DNA from 3 places in the Kitasatospora sp. NPDC085895 genome. Region 3 is predicted to be linked to each of the others. Evidence: riboswitches for the same ligand, from Rfam matches in the RefSeq annotation. Region 3 holds a riboswitch; each other region holds the start of a gene.
What was found. A riboswitch is a leader RNA that binds a small molecule or an ion and turns the genes downstream of it on or off. The one in region 3 is predicted to bind S-adenosylmethionine.
Positions count from the first base shown of each region.

Region 1: linked by a shared signal. The riboswitch ahead of thrC (threonine synthase) and the one ahead of AB0442_RS18380 (IclR family transcriptional regulator) in region 3 are both predicted to bind S-adenosylmethionine.
Region 2: linked by a shared signal. The riboswitch ahead of AB0442_RS10780 (aminotransferase class V-fold PLP-dependent enzyme) and the one ahead of AB0442_RS18380 (IclR family transcriptional regulator) in region 3 are both predicted to bind S-adenosylmethionine.

Region 1 covers NZ_JBFBJY010000010.1:127,215-133,833, forward strand. Annotated here, with positions in the region: gene groL (chaperonin GroEL) at 1-726, opposite strand, end outside; gene AB0442_RS09295 (cold-shock protein) at 1,045-1,251, opposite strand; gene AB0442_RS09300 (MoaD/ThiS family protein) at 1,871-2,149, opposite strand; gene thrC (threonine synthase) at 2,180-3,457, opposite strand; SAM riboswitch class I at 3,475-3,608, opposite strand; gene AB0442_RS09310 (glucosyl-3-phosphoglycerate synthase) at 3,746-4,750, shown strand; gene AB0442_RS09315 (trehalose-6-phosphate synthase) at 4,811-6,280, shown strand; gene otsB (trehalose-phosphatase) at 6,407-6,619, opposite strand, start outside.
Region 2 covers NZ_JBFBJY010000012.1:118,770-125,388, forward strand. Annotated here, with positions in the region: gene AB0442_RS10765 (heme-copper oxidase subunit III) at 24-644, opposite strand; gene AB0442_RS10770 (hypothetical protein) at 968-1,393, shown strand; gene trpD (anthranilate phosphoribosyltransferase) at 1,525-2,598, shown strand; SAM riboswitch class IV at 2,712-2,829, shown strand; gene AB0442_RS10780 (aminotransferase class V-fold PLP-dependent enzyme) at 2,879-4,246, shown strand; gene AB0442_RS10785 (Lrp/AsnC ligand binding domain-containing protein) at 4,288-4,569, opposite strand; gene AB0442_RS10790 (rhomboid family intramembrane serine protease) at 4,566-5,411, opposite strand; gene AB0442_RS10795 (hypothetical protein) at 5,561-5,833, shown strand; gene AB0442_RS10800 (NYN domain-containing protein) at 6,062-6,619, shown strand, end outside.
Region 3 covers NZ_JBFBJY010000026.1:19,250-25,868, forward strand. Annotated here, with positions in the region: gene pknB (Stk1 family PASTA domain-containing Ser/Thr kinase) at 1-1,551, opposite strand, end outside; gene AB0442_RS18370 (phospholipase) at 1,824-2,810, opposite strand; gene AB0442_RS18375 (class I SAM-dependent methyltransferase) at 2,979-3,758, opposite strand; gene AB0442_RS18380 (IclR family transcriptional regulator) at 3,868-4,581, opposite strand; SAM riboswitch class I at 4,774-4,916, opposite strand; partial or broken gene AB0442_RS18385 (hypothetical protein) at 5,049-5,417, shown strand; gene AB0442_RS18390 (alpha-amylase family glycosyl hydrolase) at 5,591-6,427, shown strand.

The DNA.
Region 1 (6,619 bases), on a different contig from region 3:
GCCGCTCTGCATGACCTTCTCGAGCAGCGGGAGGAGGTCCTTGACCGAGGAGATCTTGGAGTTGGCGATGAGGATGTACGGGTCCTCGAAGCTGGTCTCCATGCGCTCCAGGTCGGTGGCGAAGTACGCGGAGATGTAGCCCTTGTCGAAGCGCATGCCCTCGGTGAGCTCGAGCTCCAGGCCGAAGGTGTTGCTCTCCTCGACGGTGATGACGCCTTCCTTGCCGACCTTGTCCATCGCCTCGGCGATGAGCTCGCCGATCTGGGTGTCGGCGGCCGAGATGGAGGCGGTGGAGGCGATCTGCTCCTTGGTCTCCACGTCCTTGGCCTGGGCGAGCAGCTGGTCGGAGACGGCCGTGACGGCCTTCTCGATGCCGCGCTTCAGGGCCATCGGGTTGGCGCCGGCGGCGACGTTGCGCAGACCCTCGCGGACGAGCGCCTGGGCGAGCACGGTGGCGGTGGTGGTGCCGTCACCCGCGACGTCGTCGGTCTTCTTGGCGACCTCCTTGACGAGCTCCGCGCCGATCTTCTCGTACGGGTCCTCGAGCTCGATCTCCTTGGCGATGGAGACACCGTCGTTGGTGATCGTGGGGGCGCCCCACTTCTTCTCAAGGACGACGTTGCGGCCCTTGGGGCCGAGCGTGACCTTGACGGCGTCGGCAAGCTGGTTCATGCCGCGCTCAAGGCCGCGGCGAGCTTCCTCATCAAAAGCGATGATCTTGGCCATCTGAAGTGGTCCTCCGGGACACGGTCGACTGCTCGGACCAGAGGTGCCCGCGACGGACGGCCCTGTGAGCGGGGGTCCTTTCCCCTACCGCTCGCCGGGGCCTCACCGACCCGGTCCGCTTGTCACTCTCAAGCTGTGAGTGCTAACGCCAATGATTAGCACTCGCCGGTGGCGAGTGCAAGCCCGTTCGCCGTGTCCCGTGGCGCGGCCGCACCGGTTCCGGACACGGCACAGGCCCGTACGACGTGTCGTACGGGCCTGTCGCGAAGAATCGCCGACCAGCTCGTGACGAGCCGAGGGCTCCGCAGGTTTCGAAGGTCAGCCCGCGGCGGCACGAACCATGTCCGCCTGCGGCCCCTTCTGCCCCTGGGAGATCTCGAACTCGACCCGCTGGCCCTCTTCGAGGGTGCGGTAGCCGTCCATCTGGATCGCGCTGTAGTGGACGAACACGTCCGCACCACCGTCGACCGCGATGAAGCCGTAGCCCTTCTCCGCGTTGAACCACTTGACGGTGCCCTGAGCCATTCCGAACTCCCCTTGTGCTGTGCTGGCCATTCACGGGTCCGCAGTCTTTGCGGGCCCAGGTCCGGTGGGCCTGCCCGAGGGAACCCCCCCTGGGCACGGCCCTGCACGCCGCAGACCACCGCCCGAGGCCCTTCGCGGGCCCGGCGGACGGGTGAATGCGTCGACCGCGGCTGAATGTATCCGGACAGGAGCCCTGTGCAACAGGCCCAACTTCGGGGAAATCGGCAGTCATGACAAGGGATATGACGGGATGAAAGCCGCAGATCTCGGCATTTCACGCCGGACATAACGGGCAGAAAACGACATATAGCCGCATGAATTCTGACACTTGCCTGACAGGTTCGTCCCCGCGCCGTCCGCGGCCCGTCTCAGCGGGCGGACGTCCCCGCGACCGGTTCCGGAGCCTTGCGCACACGATCCGACCGGCCGGGCCGGGGCGTGCAATTCCGGGTATTGGCGCTGATCAGGGCGGGCGGCGCGGAGGGGAGTACTGCCACCGCCCCGAACTCTACTCCCCGTCAGGCGGTCGAATTGCACCCGGCACGACGAGAGCCGCCGCCGGGACCGGAAAATCGCGTTCCGGTCCCGGCGGCGGCTCTCCGCGGGAAGAATGCGGGGCTCAGCAGCCGCCGGCCACCGCGGGGATGATCGACACCGTGGCGCCGTCCTTGATCGCGGTCTCCAGGCCCTCGGCGAAGCGGACGTCGTCGTCGTTCACGTAGACGTTCACGAACCGACGGAGCTTGCCGGCGTCGTCCAGGATGCGCGCGGAGATGCCGGTGTGGTTCTGCTCCAGGTCCGCGACGACGGCGGCCAGGGTGTCGCCCTCGGCGGTGACCTCGGCCGCACCGCCGGTGTAGGTGCGCAGGATGGTCGGGATGCGGACGGTGGCGCTCATGGGTGCTCCTTGGCGGAAGGGGTGGGCTGCTCAGGCGAGGCCGGCGGCGCGGAAGGACTCCAGCGTCGGGCGGATGGTGGCGGTCAGTCCGGCGTCGGCGACCGCGTCGAGGGTCTTCAGGCCGTCACCGGTGTTGATGGCGACGGTCTCCTTCGACGGGTCCAACTGCCCGGTCTCGACCAACTTCTTGAGGACGCCGACGGTCACGCCGCCCGCGGTCTCCGCGAAGATGCCCTCGGTGCGCGCCAGCAGCTTGATGGCGGCCACCACCTCGGCGTCGGTGACGTCCTCGACCGCGCCGCCGGTGCGGCGGGCGATGTCGAGCACGTACGGGCCGTCGGCCGGGTTGCCGATCGCCAGCGACTTGGCGATGGTGTTCGGCTTCACCGGCCGGATCACGTCGTGGCCGGCCTTGAAGGCGGCGGACACCGGGGAGCAGCCCTCGGCCTGGGCTCCGAAGACCTTGTACGGCCGGTCCTCGACCAGGCCGAGCCTGATCAGCTCCTGCAGGCCCTTGTCGATCTTGGTGAGCTGGGAGCCCGAGGCGATCGGGATCACGATCTGCTCCGGCAGCCGCCAGCCGAGCTGCTCGCAGATCTCGTAGGCCAGCGTCTTGGAGCCCTCGCCGTAGTACGGGCGGAGGTTGACGTTGACGAAGCCCCAGCCCTCGCCGGCCGGGTCGCCGATCAGCTCGGAGCAGAAGCGGTTCACGTCGTCGTAGTTGCCGTCGATGCCGACCAGGGCGCCGCCGTACACGCCGGCCATGACGATCTTGCCCTGCTCCAGGTCGTGCGGGATGAACACGCAGGACTTGAACCCGGCCCGGGCCGCGGCGGCACCGACCGCGCCGGCCAGGTTGCCGGTGGAGGAGCAGGAGAGCGTGGTGAAGTCGAAGGCGCGGGCGGCCTCGATCGCACAGGCCACCACGCGGTCCTTGAAGGAGTGCGTGGGGTTGCCGGAGTCGTCCTTGACATGCAGCTGGGCGGTGAAGCCGAGCTCGCGACCCAGGTTGTCCGCCTTGACCAGCGGGGTCCAGCCGGGGTTGAGGTTGGGCTTGCCGGCCACGTCGGCGGGCACCGGCAGGAGCGGGGCGTAGCGCCAGATGCTGGCCGGACCGGCCTCGATGCGCTTGCGGAGCTCCGCGGCGTCGTAGCCGCCGAAGTCGTAGGCGATCTCCAGCGGGCCGAAGCACTCCAGGCACGCGAAGCTCGGGCCGAGCGGGAAGCGGGTGCCGCACTCGCGACAGGAAAGCGCTGCGGCCGGACCGAGGTCGACGGTGGCAGCGGATGCAGGGGTAGCGGTAGCCATGGTGGCGGAGGCCTCTCTCCTCATCTTCCCCGCGGCGCGGTTGCGCCACAGGCCGGAATTGGCACCTGTCCCGCGGGGGGCCTGCGACCGCCGCTGCGAGAAGGTTGCCGGGACGTCGACGGGCCGTTCCCTCAGTCCCTCTGGATGAGCTCTGTGAAGTTGTGTGTTGTTCACTGCGGTGACCCCGGCGTGCGAAGGCTCGACCGCAGTACGAAGACTGTATCCGAAGGCCCCGGCGCCGAAAGGCGGCGTCCGATCCGCGAGATGGAAGTTACGAGGAGCGAGACCGTGACCGAGCAGCCCCGTCCCGACGTCCTCCCCGAGGTCGCGTCCTGGCTGCGTCGCCGCTCCTGGGCGGCGGCGGACTACCCGGTGGAGCGGCTGCTCGCCGCCAAGCGGGCGGCGGGGAGCGCCGGAACGGTCAGCGTGGTGCTGCCCGCCCTCGACGAGGAACCCACCGTCGGGGAGATCGTCACCACCGTCCGCCGCGAGTTGATGGGACGTCACCCGCTGGTCGACGAGCTGGTGGTGGTGGACTCCGGCTCGGTCGACCGGACGGCCGAGACCGCCCGGTCGGCGGGCGCCCGGGTGGTCCACCGGGACGACATCCTGCCCCGGCTGCCGGCCGCCCCCGGCAAGGGCGAGGTGCTCTGGCGGTCGCTGCTGGCGACCTCCGGCGCGATCGTCTGCTTCGTCGACGCCGACCTGCGCGAGTTCGACCCGGCCTTCGTCACCGGGATCGTCGGCCCGCTGCTCACCGACCCCGCGCTGCAGCTGGTCAAGGCGATGTACGACCGGCCGCTGGAGACCGCGGGCGCGGTGGTGCCGGCCGGCGGCGGGCGGGTCACCGAGCTCGTCGCCCGGCCGCTGATCAACCTGCACTGGCCGCAGCTGTCCGGCTTCGTCCAGCCGCTCGGCGGCGAGTACGCGGCCCGCCGCACCCTGTTGGAACGGCTGCCCTTCCCGACCGGGTACGGGGTGGAGCTCGGCCTGCTGGTGGACGCCCTGGAGGAGGTCGGGCTGGACGCGTTGGCCCAGGTCGACGTGGGTGTCCGGCACCACCGCCACCAGGACGGCCAGGCCCTCGGGCGGATGGCCGCCACGATCTACCGGACGGCCCTGGAACGGCTCGACCGCACCCACCGGCTGAAGGCCGGCGAGGACCTCGTGCACCCGCTGCTCACCCAGTTCAGCCGCGACACGGGCACCCGGGGCTTCACCGCCCACACCCACGAGGTGACCGCACTGGAGCGCCCGCCGATGCGCACGGTGCCGGAGTACACCGCGCGCTGAGCGGGGCCCGCGGGGCCGCCGAATGGTTTGCCGGACCGGTCGCGCGGCAAGCTAGGGGATATGGCCGATCTCGCGTTCGAACGTACGCAGCAGTCCGGCGCCGCCCCCGTCCTGGTGGCCTCGAACCGCGGCCCGGTGTCCTTCAGCAGCGGGGACGACGGCGCGCTCACCCTGAAGAGAGGCGGCGGCGGCCTGGTGTCCGGGCTCTCCGCGATCGACGACCCCTCGGCGGTCTGGGTCTGCGCCGCCCTCGGCGACGCCGACCGGACGGCCGCCCGGCAGGCGCCGGACGGCCGGCTCGACCTCGCCGGCCACGACGTCGGCGGACAGGCCGTCCGGATGCTGGACATCGAGCCCGGCACCTTCGCCCGCGCCTACAACGGCATCGCCAACTCCACCCTGTGGTTCGTCCACCACCTGCTGTACGACACCCCGGTCTCGCCGGTCTTCGACGACCGGTTCCGCCGCGAGTGGGAGTCCTACACCGCGTACAACACCGCCTTCGCCGAGGCGCTCGCCGCCGAGGCCGCCCCGGGTGCCGCCGTGCTGGTGCAGGACTACCACCTCTCGCTCGCCCCGGCGCTGCTCCGCACGCTCCGCCCGGACCTGCGGATCGGGCACTTCTCGCACACCCCGTGGGCCCCGCCCGAGTACTACCGGCTGCTGCCCGACGACGTCGCCGCCGAGGTGCTCACCGGCATCCTCGGGGCCGACCGGGCCGGCTTCCTCACCGAACGCTGGGCGCTCGCCTTCGCCGACTGCTGCGAGGCCGTGCTCGGCGCCGAGGTGGACCGCGCGGCCCGCACCGTCACCCACGCCGGGCGCACCACCCGGCTCGGCGTGCACGGGCTCGGCGCCGACGCCGACTTCCTGCGCGAACGCGCGCACCGGCCGGACGTGGACGCCCGGCTGGCCGCCCTCCGCGAGGCGGTGGGCGACCGGAGGACGATCGTGCGGGTCGACCGCACCGAGCTCAGCAAGAACATCGTCCGCGGTCTGCTCGCCTACCGGCACCTGCTGCGCAGCCGCCCCGAGTGGCTTGACCGGGTGGTGCACATCGCCTTCGCCTACCCGTCCCGGCACGACCTGCCCGAGTACCGGGAGTACACCGCGGCGGTGCAGCGGATCGCCCGCGAGATCAACGACGAGTTCGCCACCCCCGACTGGCAGCCGCTGATCCTGCACGTCAACGACGACTTCCCGCGGTCGCTGGCCGCCTACCGGCTGGCCGACGTCGCCCTGGTCAACCCGATCCGGGACGGCATGAACCTGGTCGCCAAGGAGGTCCCGGTGGTCTCCGACGCGGGCTGCGCGCTGGTGCTGTCCCGGGAGGCCGGTGCCTTCGCCGAGCTCGCCGAGGACTCGATCACCGTCAACCCGTACGACGTGATCGCCACCGCGGAGGCGCTCCACCGGGGGCTGACCATGCCCGCGGAGGAACGCACCGACCGCACCAAGCGGCTCGCCGCCGCGGCCACCGCCCTGCCCCCGCAGCAGTGGTTCCTCGACCAGCTCGACGCCCTCGGCTGAGAGGCAATCCGTGAGGGGCGCGGGCAACCGCGCGGTCCGGGATCGGGCACCACGACGGTACGGGCCGAGCCCTGACCCGCACGGTCGCCCCTTCCCGCTCGCGCGGTCCCCGCGTCCCTCCGGGGTTCAGCCCAGTTCCGCGGCGAGGGCCGCGAGCAGGTCGACCAGGCCGGCCGGGCCCGGGACGACCAGGTCCGCCCGGTCGGCGAGCTCCCGCACGGGGGCCTCCCCGGTGGTCGGCCCGCTGCACACCAGCAGGCCGGGCAGGCCCTCGCCGCGGCGCTTCTCGACGGCGGCGAAGGCGGCGAGGTCGCCCAGGTCGTCGCCGGCGTAGAGCAC
Region 2 (6,619 bases), on a different contig from region 3:
GCGGCCAGCGACCTGATCAGCCTTTACTTGATCAGGTAGATGGTCGCGAACAGGCCGATCCACACGACGTCGACGAAGTGCCAGTAGTACGACACCACGATCGCGGCGGTGGCCTGCTCGTGCGTGAACCGCCTGGCGGCGTACGTCCGCCCCAGGACCAGCAGGAAGGCGATCAGACCACCCGTCACGTGCAGGCCGTGGAAGCCGGTGGTCAGGTAGAACACCGTGCCGTACGGGTCGGAGGACAGCGACAGGCCGTCCACCTTGACCAGCTCGGTGTACTCGAAGATCTGGCCGCCGATGAAGATCGCGCCCATCACGAAGGTGATCGTGAACCACGAGCGGAGCTTCTTCACGTCACCGCGCTCGGCGGCGAACACGCCGAGCTGGCAGGTGAGGGAGGAGAGCACCAGGATCGTGGTGTTCACCGAGGAGAACGGCACGTTGAGGGCGTCCGCCTTCTCCGTCCAGAACTCCGATCCCATGACCGAGCGGAGCGTGAAGTACATCGCGAACAGGGCCGCGAAGAACATCAGCTCGGAGCTCAGCCAGACGATGGTTCCGACGCTGACCAGGTTCGGCCTGTTGACCGCTCCGTGCGCGTGTCCGGTTTCTGTTGCTGTTGCTGTCGCCACGACGGACATTATGTCGGTCCCTTATTCCGTCTTCACGCCGGGGGGTGCTCCTCGGAGTGTCCGGTGCGTGCGGTACGCCCCCCTGGCGCTGGCCTGCGCGGACGTCCGGCGCTGCTCCGCCCGGGTGTCCGTTTTCTGACGGTTGTTCGGGGTGGGCGAGGCGGAGTACCCCGCGCGGGTGAGATTCGGGCGCGGCGGCTTGAGGGAGATCGCGTCAGGGACTCACCGGGAGGGCCCCGCCGGAGTAGCATCCGGAGGTGAACGTGGTCCGGGTCACACTGGGCCGTTCGGAGCGGCACATATAAGAGGACGAGCACCCGGGAGCAGGGCCCATGGCGCACACGACCGACGAGACGCTCACCGTTCTCGTCTACAGCGACGACCGCAACACCCGCGAGCAGGTCACCCTGGCCCTGGGCCGCCGGCCCGCCGCGGACCTGCCCGCCGTCGAGTACCTGGAGTGCGCCACCACCCCGGCGGTGCTCCGCGCCCTGGAGCGCGGCGGCGTGGACCTCTGCGTGCTGGACGGCGAGGCCGTCCCCGCCGGCGGCCTCGGCCTCACCCGCCAGCTCAAGGACGAGATCTACGGCTGCCCGCCGGTGCTCGTCCTGATCGGCCGGCCGCAGGACTCCTGGCTCGCCGCCTGGAGCCGCGCCGACGCCGCCATCGCGCAGCCGGTCGACCCGGTCGCCCTCGCCGAGGCCGCCGCCACCCTGCTCCGCGCCCGGATCGCCAAGCGGACGCCCGCCCGCCGCTGACCGGGCCTCCGGCACCACCCGTCTCACCAGGAGAGAAGGGGCGGCGGGATCGGCACGGCCGCCCGCCGCCGCTCGCTAGGCTGACTCCGTCCCTTGTATCGGCGCACTACCGATGAGAGCTGGAGTCGGCCATGGTGAACGTGAACCCTGCGAACGGCGGCAAGGACCCCGTGCAGGTGGTCCGCACCTGGCCCGACGTCCTGACGGCACTGTTGCGCGGCGAGGACCTCGCGGAGGCGGACACCGCCTGGGCGATGGACCAGATCATGAGCGGCGAGGCCTCGCCCGTGCAGGTCGCCGGCTTCATGGTCGCGCTGCGCGCCAAGGGCGAGACGGTCGAGGAGATCGCCGGCCTGGTCGACGCGATGTACGCGCACGCCGAGCCGCTGCACATCCCCGGCCCGGCCGTGGACATCGTCGGCACCGGCGGCGACCGCGCGAAGACCGTCAACATCTCCACCATGTCGGCGATCGTCGCGGCCGCGGCCGGCGCCAAGGTCGTCAAGCACGGCAACCGGGCCTCCTCCTCCGCGTCCGGCTCCTCCGACGTGCTGCAGAAGCTCGGCATCAGCCTCGACCTCGGCGCCCGGCGGGTCGCCGAGGTGGCCGAGGAGGTCGGCCTGACCTTCTGCTTCGCGGCGAAGTTCCACCCCGCGATGCGGCACGCGGCGACCGCGCGGGCCGGGCTCGGCGTGCCCACCGCCTTCAACATCCTCGGCCCGCTGACCAACCCGGCCCGGGTCACCTCGCACGCCGTCGGCTGCTTCGACACCCGGCTCGCCGGACTGATCGCCGGCGTCTTCGCCCGGCGCGGCGCCACCGCACTGGTCTTCCGCGGCGACGACGGCCTGGACGAACTGACCGTCTGCACCACCTCGCACGTGTGGATCGTCAAGGACGGCACCGTCACCGAGACGGACTTCGACCCGCGGGACGTCGGGATCGAACTGGCCGGGATCGAGGCCCTCCGCGGGGCCGACGCCGAGCACAACGCGGCCGTCGCACGGCGGCTGTTCGCCGGTGAGCGCGGCCCGGTGCGGGACGCCGTCCTGCTCAACACGGCCGCCGCGCTGGCGGTGCTCGACCTCACCGACGCACCGCTCGCCGAGCAGCTCGCCGCAGGGATCGAGCGGGCGGCCGCGGCCGTCGACTCCGGCGCGGCGGAGGCGACGCTCAAGCGCTGGGCCGAGGCGACGAACAAGTAGCGGGCCGCCGGCGAGCCGCACGGGGCGCACGGGGGCATCCGGCCGAGGGCCGGTCCCCCGCGCGCCCCGTCGTGCTTGACCCGTCGCACAGCGGTCACCTAGAGTCCTGCGCAGGTCATGAGTGGCAGCGTCAAGCCCCAGCTTGCTGTCCGGCAACCCTCCGTCCGTGGCGGGGTGCCCTGGGTGAGGACCGGGCCGTGCGGAGAACCGTCCGCGTGGCAAGCGCGGACTTCCGGCGATGCATCCCCGGGGTCCCCACCCCGTGAAGGAGTGCATCCTCATGTCGCTTTCCACCGACCTCTGCGCCCCGCTCGCCGTCCTCGGCCACGACGTCCGGGTGCCGCTCGCCACCGGTGAGAAGGTCGGCTACGCCGCACTCGACTACGCCGCCAGCGCCCCCGCCCTGCAGCGGGTCTGGGACGACGTCGCCGCCTACGCCCCCTACTACGGCAGCGTCCACCGCGGCGCCGGCTACCTCTCGCAGCTCTCCACCGACCTGTTCGAGCAGAGCCGCCGCACCGTCGCCGACTTCCTCGACCTGCGCGAGGGCGACCAGGTGGTGTTCACCCGCGCCACCACCGACTCGCTCAACCTGCTCGCCGGGGCCCTCCCCGCCGGCACCCGGGTGTTCGCCTTCGAGACCGAGCACCACGCCTCCCTGCTGCCCTGGCGCCACGCCGGTCTGACGGTCGAGTACCTGCGCGCCCCGCGCTCGCACGCCGAGGCCGTCGCCGCCCTGGACGCCGCCCTCGCCGCCGGATCCCCGGACGGCCCGCGCCTGCTGTGCGTCACCGGCGCCTCCAACGTCACCGGCGAACTGTGGCCGATCGCCGAACTCACCGGGACCGCCCACCGGCACGGCGCCCGGGTGGTGCTGGACGCCGCCCAGCTCGCCCCGCACCACCGCCTGTCGGTCCGTGAACTCGACGTCGACTGGGTCGCGTTCTCCGGCCACAAGCTCTACGCGCCGTTCGGCGCCGGGGTGCTCGCCGGCCGCAGCGACTGGCTTGACGCCGCCGAGCCCTACCTGGCGGGCGGCGGCGCCAGCCGCACCGTCGCCCGGGAGGCCGACGGCTCGGTGGCCGTCGAGTGGCACACCGGCCCGGCCCGCCACGAGGCGGGCTCGCCCAACGTGATCGGCGCCTACGCCATCGCCTCCGCCTGCCGGGCGCTCACCGAGGCCGGGTTCGACGCCCTGGAGGCCCGCGAGCAGGCGCTCGTCGAGCGGCTCACCGCCGGGCTGGCCGGGATCCCCGAGGTCAGGGTGCTCAACCTGTTCGGCGAGCGGTCCGCCCGGGTGGGCGTGCTCTCCTTCGTCGTCCGCGGCTGGAACAGCTCGCACTTCTCGGCGGCGCTCTCCGCCGAGTACGGCATCGGCGTCCGCGACGGCCTGTTCTGCGCGCACCCGCTGGTGCGGACGCTGCTCGGCGGGGAGGAGGCGGCGCCGTCCGCGTGCGGCGCGCCGGAGCCGTCGCTGCCGGGGGAGCGGAGCCTCAACGCGATCCGGGTCAGCTTCGGCGCGGGCACCCCGGAGGAGCACGTGGACCGCTTCCTGGCCGCCGTCCGCGAGCTCGTCACCGACGGCGCCCGCTGGTCCTACCGCAACGAGGGCGGCCGCTGCGTCGCGGACACCGACCGCGCGGCCTGAGACGTTCGGGGTGCGCACTCAGGGGCGCGTGGGGGGTGCACCTACTCGTCGAGGCCGAGGGCGAAGGCGGCTTCCAGGTCGTGCTGGGAGTAGGTGCGGAAGGCGATCTGGGTCTCGGTGTGCTCGACGCCCGGGACCTTGTTGACCTGACCGGGGATCACCTCGGCGAGGTCCTCGTGCTGCCGGACGCGGACCATCGCCACCAGGTCGTAGCTGCCGGTCACCGAGTAGACCTCGCTGACGCCCTCGATCGCGGCGATCGCCTCGGCGATCTCGGGGATCCGGTCGACGCTGGTCTTGATGAGGACGATCGCGGTGATCACTCTTCGGCTCCTGTGTGTGGGGTTCCGCCCAGCGTATCCGCCGTCAGGCGGCGCGTCTGCCCTGTCCGGGGCCGCACCGGGCGCGCGAGCAGCCACCCCGCGCTGAAGCCGATCACGTGCACCAGGTAGGCCACGCCCGGCACCGCCGGGCCCACCGGCCACCACTGCAGGGCGAACCACAGGCCGAGCACCAGCCAGGCCGGGAACCGCAGCGGCAGGAAGAACAGCACCGGCACCAGCGCGGTGACCCGGGCCCGCGGATAGCACCGCAGGTACCCGCCGAGCACCCCGGCGATCGCCCCCGAGGCGCCGACCAGCGCCCGCACCGACTCCGTGGAGTCCGACTCCGCCAGTGCCCAGCCGTACGTCGCCAGGTAGCCGATGCCCAGATAGAAGAGGAGGAAGCGCAGCCGTCCGAGGCGCTCCTCCACGTCCGGGCCGAAGACGTAGAGGAAGAGCAGGTTGCCCACCAGGTGCAGCCAGCCCGCGTGGACGAACAGCGAGCTGAGCACCGACAGGAAGGGGATCTTGTGCGGGGTGGGAGGGACGGTGCAGCCCGGCACCGCCGGGGGCAGCGCCGCCAGCCGGCCGGCGTCCAGCGGCCGGTTGGCGAGCAGCTCCGCGGGGACGGCCCCCCAGTGCTGCTCGAAGCGCTGCTCCGCGCAGACGCGGGCGTTGCCGGTGCCGTACCGCGGATTGAGGCCGAAGCTCGGGCCGGCCAGCAGGACGAGGGCGCTCAGCGCGATCAGCGCGTAGGTGACGACCGGCGTGCGCGCCGGCGCGGCGGCGTCCCGGCCCGCCGTTGCGCGCACGGGGGCGGGGACGGGGGCGGGGACGGCCATGACAGCGAGCATTCCTCGGTGCACCCGCGGTGACACCGCCCGGTGCTGCAAGCGGGTGACCTGTCCGCCCTTCAGGACCGGTGACCGCCGGAAGAGCCGCAGGCAATAGGCTTGGAGGACCGGACCCGGACCATCCGAGAGGACCTCCGATGACCATCGCCGCCCCCACCGCCGAGACCCGCTGGCGCTGCACGCTCTGCGGGAACCTCACCCGCTTCGACGTGACGCGCTCGGCCCGGGTGGTGGAGTACCTGCACTTCGACCTCGGCGGCGAGTCCAAGGTGGAGGAGACCGAGGTGCTCAGCGAGACCCTGGAGTCGGTCCGCTGCCGCTGGTGCAACGCGGTCGACCAGGTGGAACTGGTGGCCCGCCCCGGCGCCGACGCCGCCGAGCAGCCGGCCGAGGACGAGCCGAAGGCCTGAGCCTCGCGCTTCCGACACACCCCGGTGGAGCCCCTGGCGCCGCCGGGGTGTGTGGCACGGTGCCCGGCGGGGCACGGTAGACGGGACAATTGCACAGAGCGGTGCATTTCGAGGGCAGCGGCCACCGGCCGCGCGGGCCCGGGGACCAGAATCGGAGCCGAGGACGTGGTGGACGCAGCGAGCGGGCCGGCCGAGCCGCAGGGGCAGCAGCCCGCCGCGGACGCGGAGCTGCCGGACGCCGCCGGGGCCGGGCAGGAGCCCGCGGCCGGGGACGCACCGTCCGAGCAGTTGGACCGGCCGTTGCCCGAAGGGGTCCGCCGCCGGGTCGTGGGCATCGCCGCCGACGCGCTCGGCGCCATCCCGCCCGGCGAACTGCCCGCGGGACTGCGCCCGTACGCCAAGTTCACCCCGGCCCGGCGCGCCAAGTACGCGGCGACCGCGCTGGCCGCGGCGCTGGACGCGGAGCCGGTCTTCCGCGTCCGGATAGCCGATCGGCTGCGGCTCGGCCAGCCCGACCTGGTGAAGGCGCTGGAGTCCGGCGCGGTGCCGGCCGCCGCCGACCCGATGGACGTGGCCGCCGCCGCCTACCTGCTGCGCCCGGCCGGCTGGAGCCGGCTGGTGGTCGAGGCTGGCGACGAGGTCGAGCGGGCGGACGCCGAGGGCGCCGCCGCCGAGGCCGCCCGGGTGGTGGAGAAGCTGCAGGCCGAACTGACGGAGGTGCGCGCCGCCGCCCGCGCGGACCTGGACCGGCACCGAGCCGAGTCGGAGGGCGTCCGCCGGGAGGCG
Region 3 (6,619 bases):
CCCCGTCGCCCGGGGATCGCCGCCCGTCGACACCCAGACGGTGACGGTGCCGCCCCGCTTCACCGACTGGGAGGTCCCCGGTTCCTGCCGGGTGACGGTGTCCTTGTTGTACTTGCTGCCGGTGGTGGTCTTCTGGTCGATCTTCAGTCCGGCGATCTCCGCGCAGGCCCGCGCCTCGGCGGGCGACATGCCCGAGAACGAGGGTGGGCTGAAGCCGTCGCCCCCGAAGGCCAGCGGATCGCACGAGGAGTACGGGCCGGTCGCCCGCGGGTCCGGGGTGTGGGTGGCGGTCCGGTACCCGAAGGGGTCACCGAACGCGGTCACGGCCCAGACGACCGCGACGACGGGCACCAGGGCCAGACCGACGATCCTGGCGTTGCGCACGCGCCTCAGCTGCGCCTGCCGCCGGATCGCGACGTACCGCACGCCCTCGGCGAGGGCGTCGGCCGTAGCGGCGTCGTCGGCACCGGTGAACGCCGCGAACGGCCAGGACGGGCCGGTACCCGCGCCGGCACCCGCGCCCCCGCCCCCGGTGTCCCGGGCGTCGGCGTGCTCGGCCCCGGCGGGCCGGGACTCGTCGTCCTCGGCCCCGATGTGCTCCGCCCTGACGTGCTCGGCCGTCACCGTGGGAGCGGAGTGCAGCGGACGGGTCGGTGCTCCGCCCGCGGCGGCCCGGCGGACGTCCTCGGCCATGGCACGGGCGCTCTGGTAGCGCCCCGCGGGGTCCTTCGCGAGGGCGCGGGCCACCACCGCGTCGACGGCCGGCGGCAGCGACGGGTTGATCGAGGACGGCACCGGCGGCGGCTGCTGGACGTGCTGGTAGAGCACGCTCATCGCCGACTCCCCGTCGAACGGCAGGGTGCCGGTGACCAGTTCGAAGAGCATGCAGCCGACCGAGTAGAGGTCGGAGCGGGCGTCCGCCGGCCTGCCCTGCGCCTGCTCGGGCGAGAGGTACTGGGGTGTGCCGAGGACGGTGCCCGTACGGGTCATCGCGGTGGCGTCCGACTGCAGCGCCCGGGCGATGCCGAAGTCCATCACCTTGACGGTGCCGTCGTCCGTCGTCATGACGTTGGCCGGTTTGATGTCCCGGTGGACGAGCCCCTGGCGGTGGCTGCACTCCAGGGCGTCCAGCACGGCCGAGGTCACGGCCAGCGCACGGTCCAGCGGGACGGTGCCGCCGGCACGGCCCGCGGCCGCCTCGCGGACGAGCTCGCGCACCGACCGGCCCCGGACGTACTCCATCACCATGTACGGCACCACGCCGTCGGGCCCGGTGTCCTCGCCGCTGTCGTGCACGGCCACGATGTTGACGTGGTTGAGCGCCGCGACCGCCCGGGCCTCGCGGCGGAACCGCTCGCGGAAGGCCGGGTCGCGGGCCAGGTCCGGGTGGAGCGTCTTCACGGCGACGGTCCGTCCCAGCACCCGGTCGCGGGCCCGGTGCACGGACGCCATGCCGCCCTCCCCGAGCGGTGCCTGCATCTCGTAGCGTCCCTGCCCGGCCGAGCGGATCGGCCCCGCCGTGCGCAGGCCCTCGGTCTCCTCGGCGTCCATCGCCCCCGTCTTCCCCCCGTCGCCCTCTCGGCGCGGGGCCGCCACCGGGTGAACGTCGACTCCGGTGGCACCCCGTCGGCCGGGCGTGATCGCTGCCCGTGCGCACCGGCCCTGACCGACCGTCACCGGTGCGGCCGGGGCCGCACGGCGGGCCTGGTGTGCATGACAGGCGACCGTACCGCGCCGACCACGGCCGGGTCGAACCGAATGCGTGCACGACCCGGCCCCGGCCCCGGCTCCGGCTCCGGCTCCGGCTCCGGCTCCGGCGGGCCCTAACGGAACATGCGGTCACCGGCGTCGGCCATGCGATGGGTCGAGCCGTGGCGGTTCACCCAGTCGCGGACGAGGTTGACGGCGTTGGCGCACTGCCGGCTCCGGTCGTACTCGCGCACCCCGGTGAAGGCGCCGTAGCCCGCGATGATGCCGTCCACCCGCGCGTCGCCCAGCAGCTTGTCGACGTACCACGGGTCGTCGTAGGTGGTCGTCCAGGAGAGCGTGGCGGCGAGCTGTCCGGCGGCGCGGTCCGCGGCGCCCTTCTTCAGTTCCGCGCACGTGTTGTACGTGGTGCAGTTGCCGAACCCCTTGGTGATGTCGCTGTCGCCGTAGTCCATCACCCGGCGGCCGGCCGGGATCGCCGGGCCGGACCGGTCGAAGGCGGCGCGGACCCGGTCGCGGGTCCCGGTCGTCGTCATGCCCTCCAGCGGGCCGAGCCCGCCTTCGAGGCCCTTCCAGCCGCGGCCGCCGACGTCCGGGGTGCTGCCGCCGTGGTACTCGTAGAAGCCGTAGAGCACCTGGATGCCGGCGGCCGTCAGCCGCTGGGCCTTGTCGCGCAGTCCGGCGACGCTGCATCCGCGGTTCTGCTGCTCCCCGCAGTAGTGGGGGTCCTTGATGTCCAGCCAGACCAGGGCCGGCCGGCGCCCGGCGCCGGCGTCGGCGACGATCCGGTCGATCATGCTGTCGAAGCTCGGGCCCAGCCGGGCGTCGCCGGCCGAGGAGCAGTCGTGGTGGGCGCGCCATTCGTTCGGGTTCCACCAGGCGCAGACGTCGATCTCGATGCCGTTGGCGCCGTGGTCGAGTGCGGCGTCGACGCCGTCCAGGGCGTCGACCCGGTGCGCGACGGCGTAGATCGCGTGACGTTGGTCGGCCGCCGCGGCCGGGGTCGCCCCGACGGTGCCGGCGCCGACGGCTCCGCAGAGTGCGGCGGCGGCCAGCGCCGCCCACCTCCGCGGGCCGGCACCCCTCCCGAGTCGAGTGATCATGAATAGCCCCCCCATTCTTGTCCGTGTTCAGTCAGTCGACCTCGCCGACTGCATGCTGACACGGGTCCCGGCGACGGGGAACCGGATCCGGCCACGCCACGACACCCCGCACCCGCGCGGCCGCCCCGCGAGCGGGGAGCGCCGCGGCCCGGAGCGCCGGGACCGGCCTCACAGCCTCCGGCTGCGCAGCACCCCGGTCAGCATCGGCAGGGTGAACCCACCGCGGGCGGTCTCCGGTTCACCCGCGAGGAAGGCCCGGATCCGACCCGGCGCGGCCTCCCGCTCCCGCTCCGGCATGACCGGCATCCCCGCGCGGGTCGCGAGCGAGGCGACCAGGGTGTCGGCCGTGCGGCGCTGCCCGTGCGGGAACGCGGTCTGCTCGGGCGACCCGAACCGGGCGGGTCCGCCGGCCTTCGGAAGGTGTACGGCGGCCGTTTCGGCACGCCAGGCGGCGGGCGTGTCACGGGGGCCGACGGCCGCGCTCCCGGCGGTCCGCGCCAGTCCGGCGACCCGGTCGACCCGGTCGTCCAGCAGGTTCCACAGGCCGGCCAGCACGCCGCCGGGTGCGAGGACCCTGGCGATCTCGGGGCCCGCGACGGCCGTGTCGAACCAGTGCACGGCGTTGCCCGCCGGCACGGCGTCGACGGAGGCGTCCGGCAGCGGGATCGCCTCGGCGCCGCCCCGCAGGGCACGGACGTCCGGGAGCGAGCGGCGCAGCTCGGCCAGCATCGCCGGGTCGGGCTCGACGGCGACGACCTCCGCGCCCGGCGCGAGCAGTCCCGCGGTCAGCTTGCCGGTACCGGCGCCGAGGTCGAGCACCCGCGGGCCGGGCGCGGGTTCGAGCGCCCGGCGCACGGCGGCCTGCGCGCAGTCGGGACGGTGTTCGGCGCAGGCGGTCGCCGCGGCGCCGAACGACGAGGCGTGGAGTGGGCGTTCGTCCCGATCCACACGCCCACGCCAACTGACGGACGGTCAGCCGACCCGGTGGTGTGCGAACCGGACGCTTGAACCGGCGGCCGGCCCACGGGTGTTCCGCGGGCACGGCCCGGCGGGCCGGTCAGGGCCGGCGCAGGGCTTCGCCGAGCCGGCCGGCGGCCTCGACGACGGCCGGGGAGAGCCGGGCGCCGGGGTGCCGGGTGAGCCGCTCGATCGGCCCGGAGACGGAGACGGCGGCGACGACCCGGCCGGCCGGACCACGCACGGGTGCGGAGACGGAGGCGACCCCGGCCTCGCGTTCGCCGATGGACTGGGCCCAGCCGCGGCGCCGTACGCCGCTGAGGGCGGTGGCGGTGAAACGGGCGCCCTGCAGGCCGCGGTGAAGGCGTTCGGGCTCCTCCCAGGCGAGCAGGATCTGCGCGGCGGAGCCGACCTTCATCGGGAGGGCGATGCCCACCGGCACGGTGTCCCGCAGGCCGGAGAGGCGTTCGGCGGCGGCCACGCAGATCCGGACCTCACCCTGCCGGCGGTAGAGCTGGGCGCTCTCGCCGGTGAGGTCGCGCAGGTGGGCCAGGACCGGGCCGGCCGCGGACAGCAGGCGGTCCTCGCCGACGGCCGCCGAGAGCTCGGTGAGCCGGGGGCCGAGGGCGAACCGTCCCTGCAGGTCGCGGGCGACCAGGCGGTGCTGTTCCAGTGCGACGGCGAGCCGGTGGGCGGTGGGCCGCGCCAGGCCGGTGGCGGCCACGAGTCCGGCCAGGGTGGCGGGACCGGCCTCCAGGGTGCCGAGGATCGAGGTGACCTTGTCGAGCACGCCGACGCCGCTGGTGTTCTCCATGATGGGTACTCCGTCTCAGATCCCGTGAGCGGCGGGGGCCCCGCCCACGGACGCTCCGCGCGGGAGCGGGGGTGGTCAGCGAGGACAGGCCGGAGAAGTCGGCCGAGTGGCTGCGCCGGGCACGGGACGGGTACGCGGAGAGACCGGGGCGGGAAGCGCCCGGGCGAAGGACAGCACAGAGAGCACCGTGTCTCCTCATCTTTCCCGCGCCACAGTGGCGGCAGGCCGGAGTTGGCACTGACCCCGGGCGGCGCGGCGCGTACTTCGGACGCCGGTTCGACCGGGGAGTTGCCGGGGCTTCGTAGGGCCGGTCCCTCCACCCCTCTGGATGATTCGCGAGGAACCATACAAGATTCCGCGGGCGGGCCGCCAAACCTCCCCCGTCCGCGCGCCCCGGTCCGTCAGCGGCGGAGCGGAGCGCATGGCCTTGCTGCAAATTGCAGAAACATCGCGCGTCCTGACTTGACGTGCCCTCAGGACGGCGGGATCGTCGGTCGCGCGACGCACCCCACCGCCCCTGCGGGCCGGGATCGCCCGTCCCACCGGTCGGCGGCCCCCGCACACCCCCACCCGCCCTTCACCCGGGACAGCCGCGACGTGCCCCCCACACGCCGCCGCGCCGACGTCCCGGGCCGCCCGGGAGGCAGTCCCCCACCGGCACCACCTTCCGGCTCTGGTCGCCCGACAGTTCCGACGTCAGCGTCAGCGTCGGCGGCACCAGCCACCCGATGACCGCGGTGACCGTGAGCGGCTACTCCGCCGTCTACCAGGCCGTGGTCGGCGGCGACCTCAAGGACCAGGCCTACCGGTTCTCCGTGCGCGGCACCGCCGTCCGCGACCCCTACGCCCAGATGGTCAGGCCCGGCACCACCCAGGGCCTCGTCGTCGACACCGCCGCGGTCGCGCCGACCGGCGGCAGCCGGGCCCCGCGGCCCGCCCTCGCCGCCCGCGAGGACTCCGTCGTCTACGAGTTGAGCGTCCGCGACTTCACCGTCGACGCGAGCTCCGGGTGGACCCGGCCAAGCGCGGGAAGTTCCTCGGCCTGGTGCAGACCGGCACCACCACCGCCGGCGGTGCCAGGACGGGCATCGACCACCTCAAGGAACTGGGCGTCACCACCGTCCAGTCGATGCCCTCGTTCGACTTCGGCAGCACCGTGCCCCACTGGGGCTACGACCCGGTCGGCTACAACGTCCCCGAGGAGCAGTACTCCCAGTTCAGCGCGCCGGATGACCGGATCCGGGAGTTCAAGGACATGGTCGACGGATTCCACCGCAACGGCATCCGCGTGGTCATGGACGTGGTCTGCAACCACCCCTACGACAAGAACGTCTTCGGCGGCATCACCGGGCAGTACTACACGCCGACCGACCTGTCCGCGACCGGCAACTCGATCGACGACGGCAACCCGATGGTCAGCCGCATGATCCGGGACTCGCTGGAGCACTGGGTCCGCGACTACGACGTCGACGGATTCCGCTTCGACCTCGCCGGGGTGCACCGCTACAGCAGCGTCTCCGCCTGGGCGAGCTACCTCGACACCACCTACCCGGACCGCAACCTCCTGCTGTACGGGGCGCCGCGGCCGACCCGCAGGAGGCCCGGAAGGTGCGCTACGGCACCGTCCCGGCCCTCGCGCCGGCGCACGTCGGCGTCTTCAACGGCGTCTACCGGGACGCGATCCGGGGCGGCACGGACGACGACGTCATGGCCTACATGGGCGGTTCGGGCAACCCCGGTGCCATCGCCTTCGGCATGCGCGGCTCACCGACGGACGCGAAGAGCACCGCCGTCCTGTCCGACCTGTGGAGCCCGGCGTTCGCCCACGACCCCGAGCAGACCATGAACTACGCCTCGATCCACGACAACCTGAACCTCTACGACAAGATCACCTACTCCGGGGCGCGCGGCGGCGCAGCCGGAACGGCCGGCCGGATCGACCGGTTCGCCGTCGGCATGGTGCTCACCTCCCAGGGGATCCCGGTCATCGCCGAAGGCGACGAGTTCCTCCGCTCCAAGGTCGTCGGGGGCGACTACA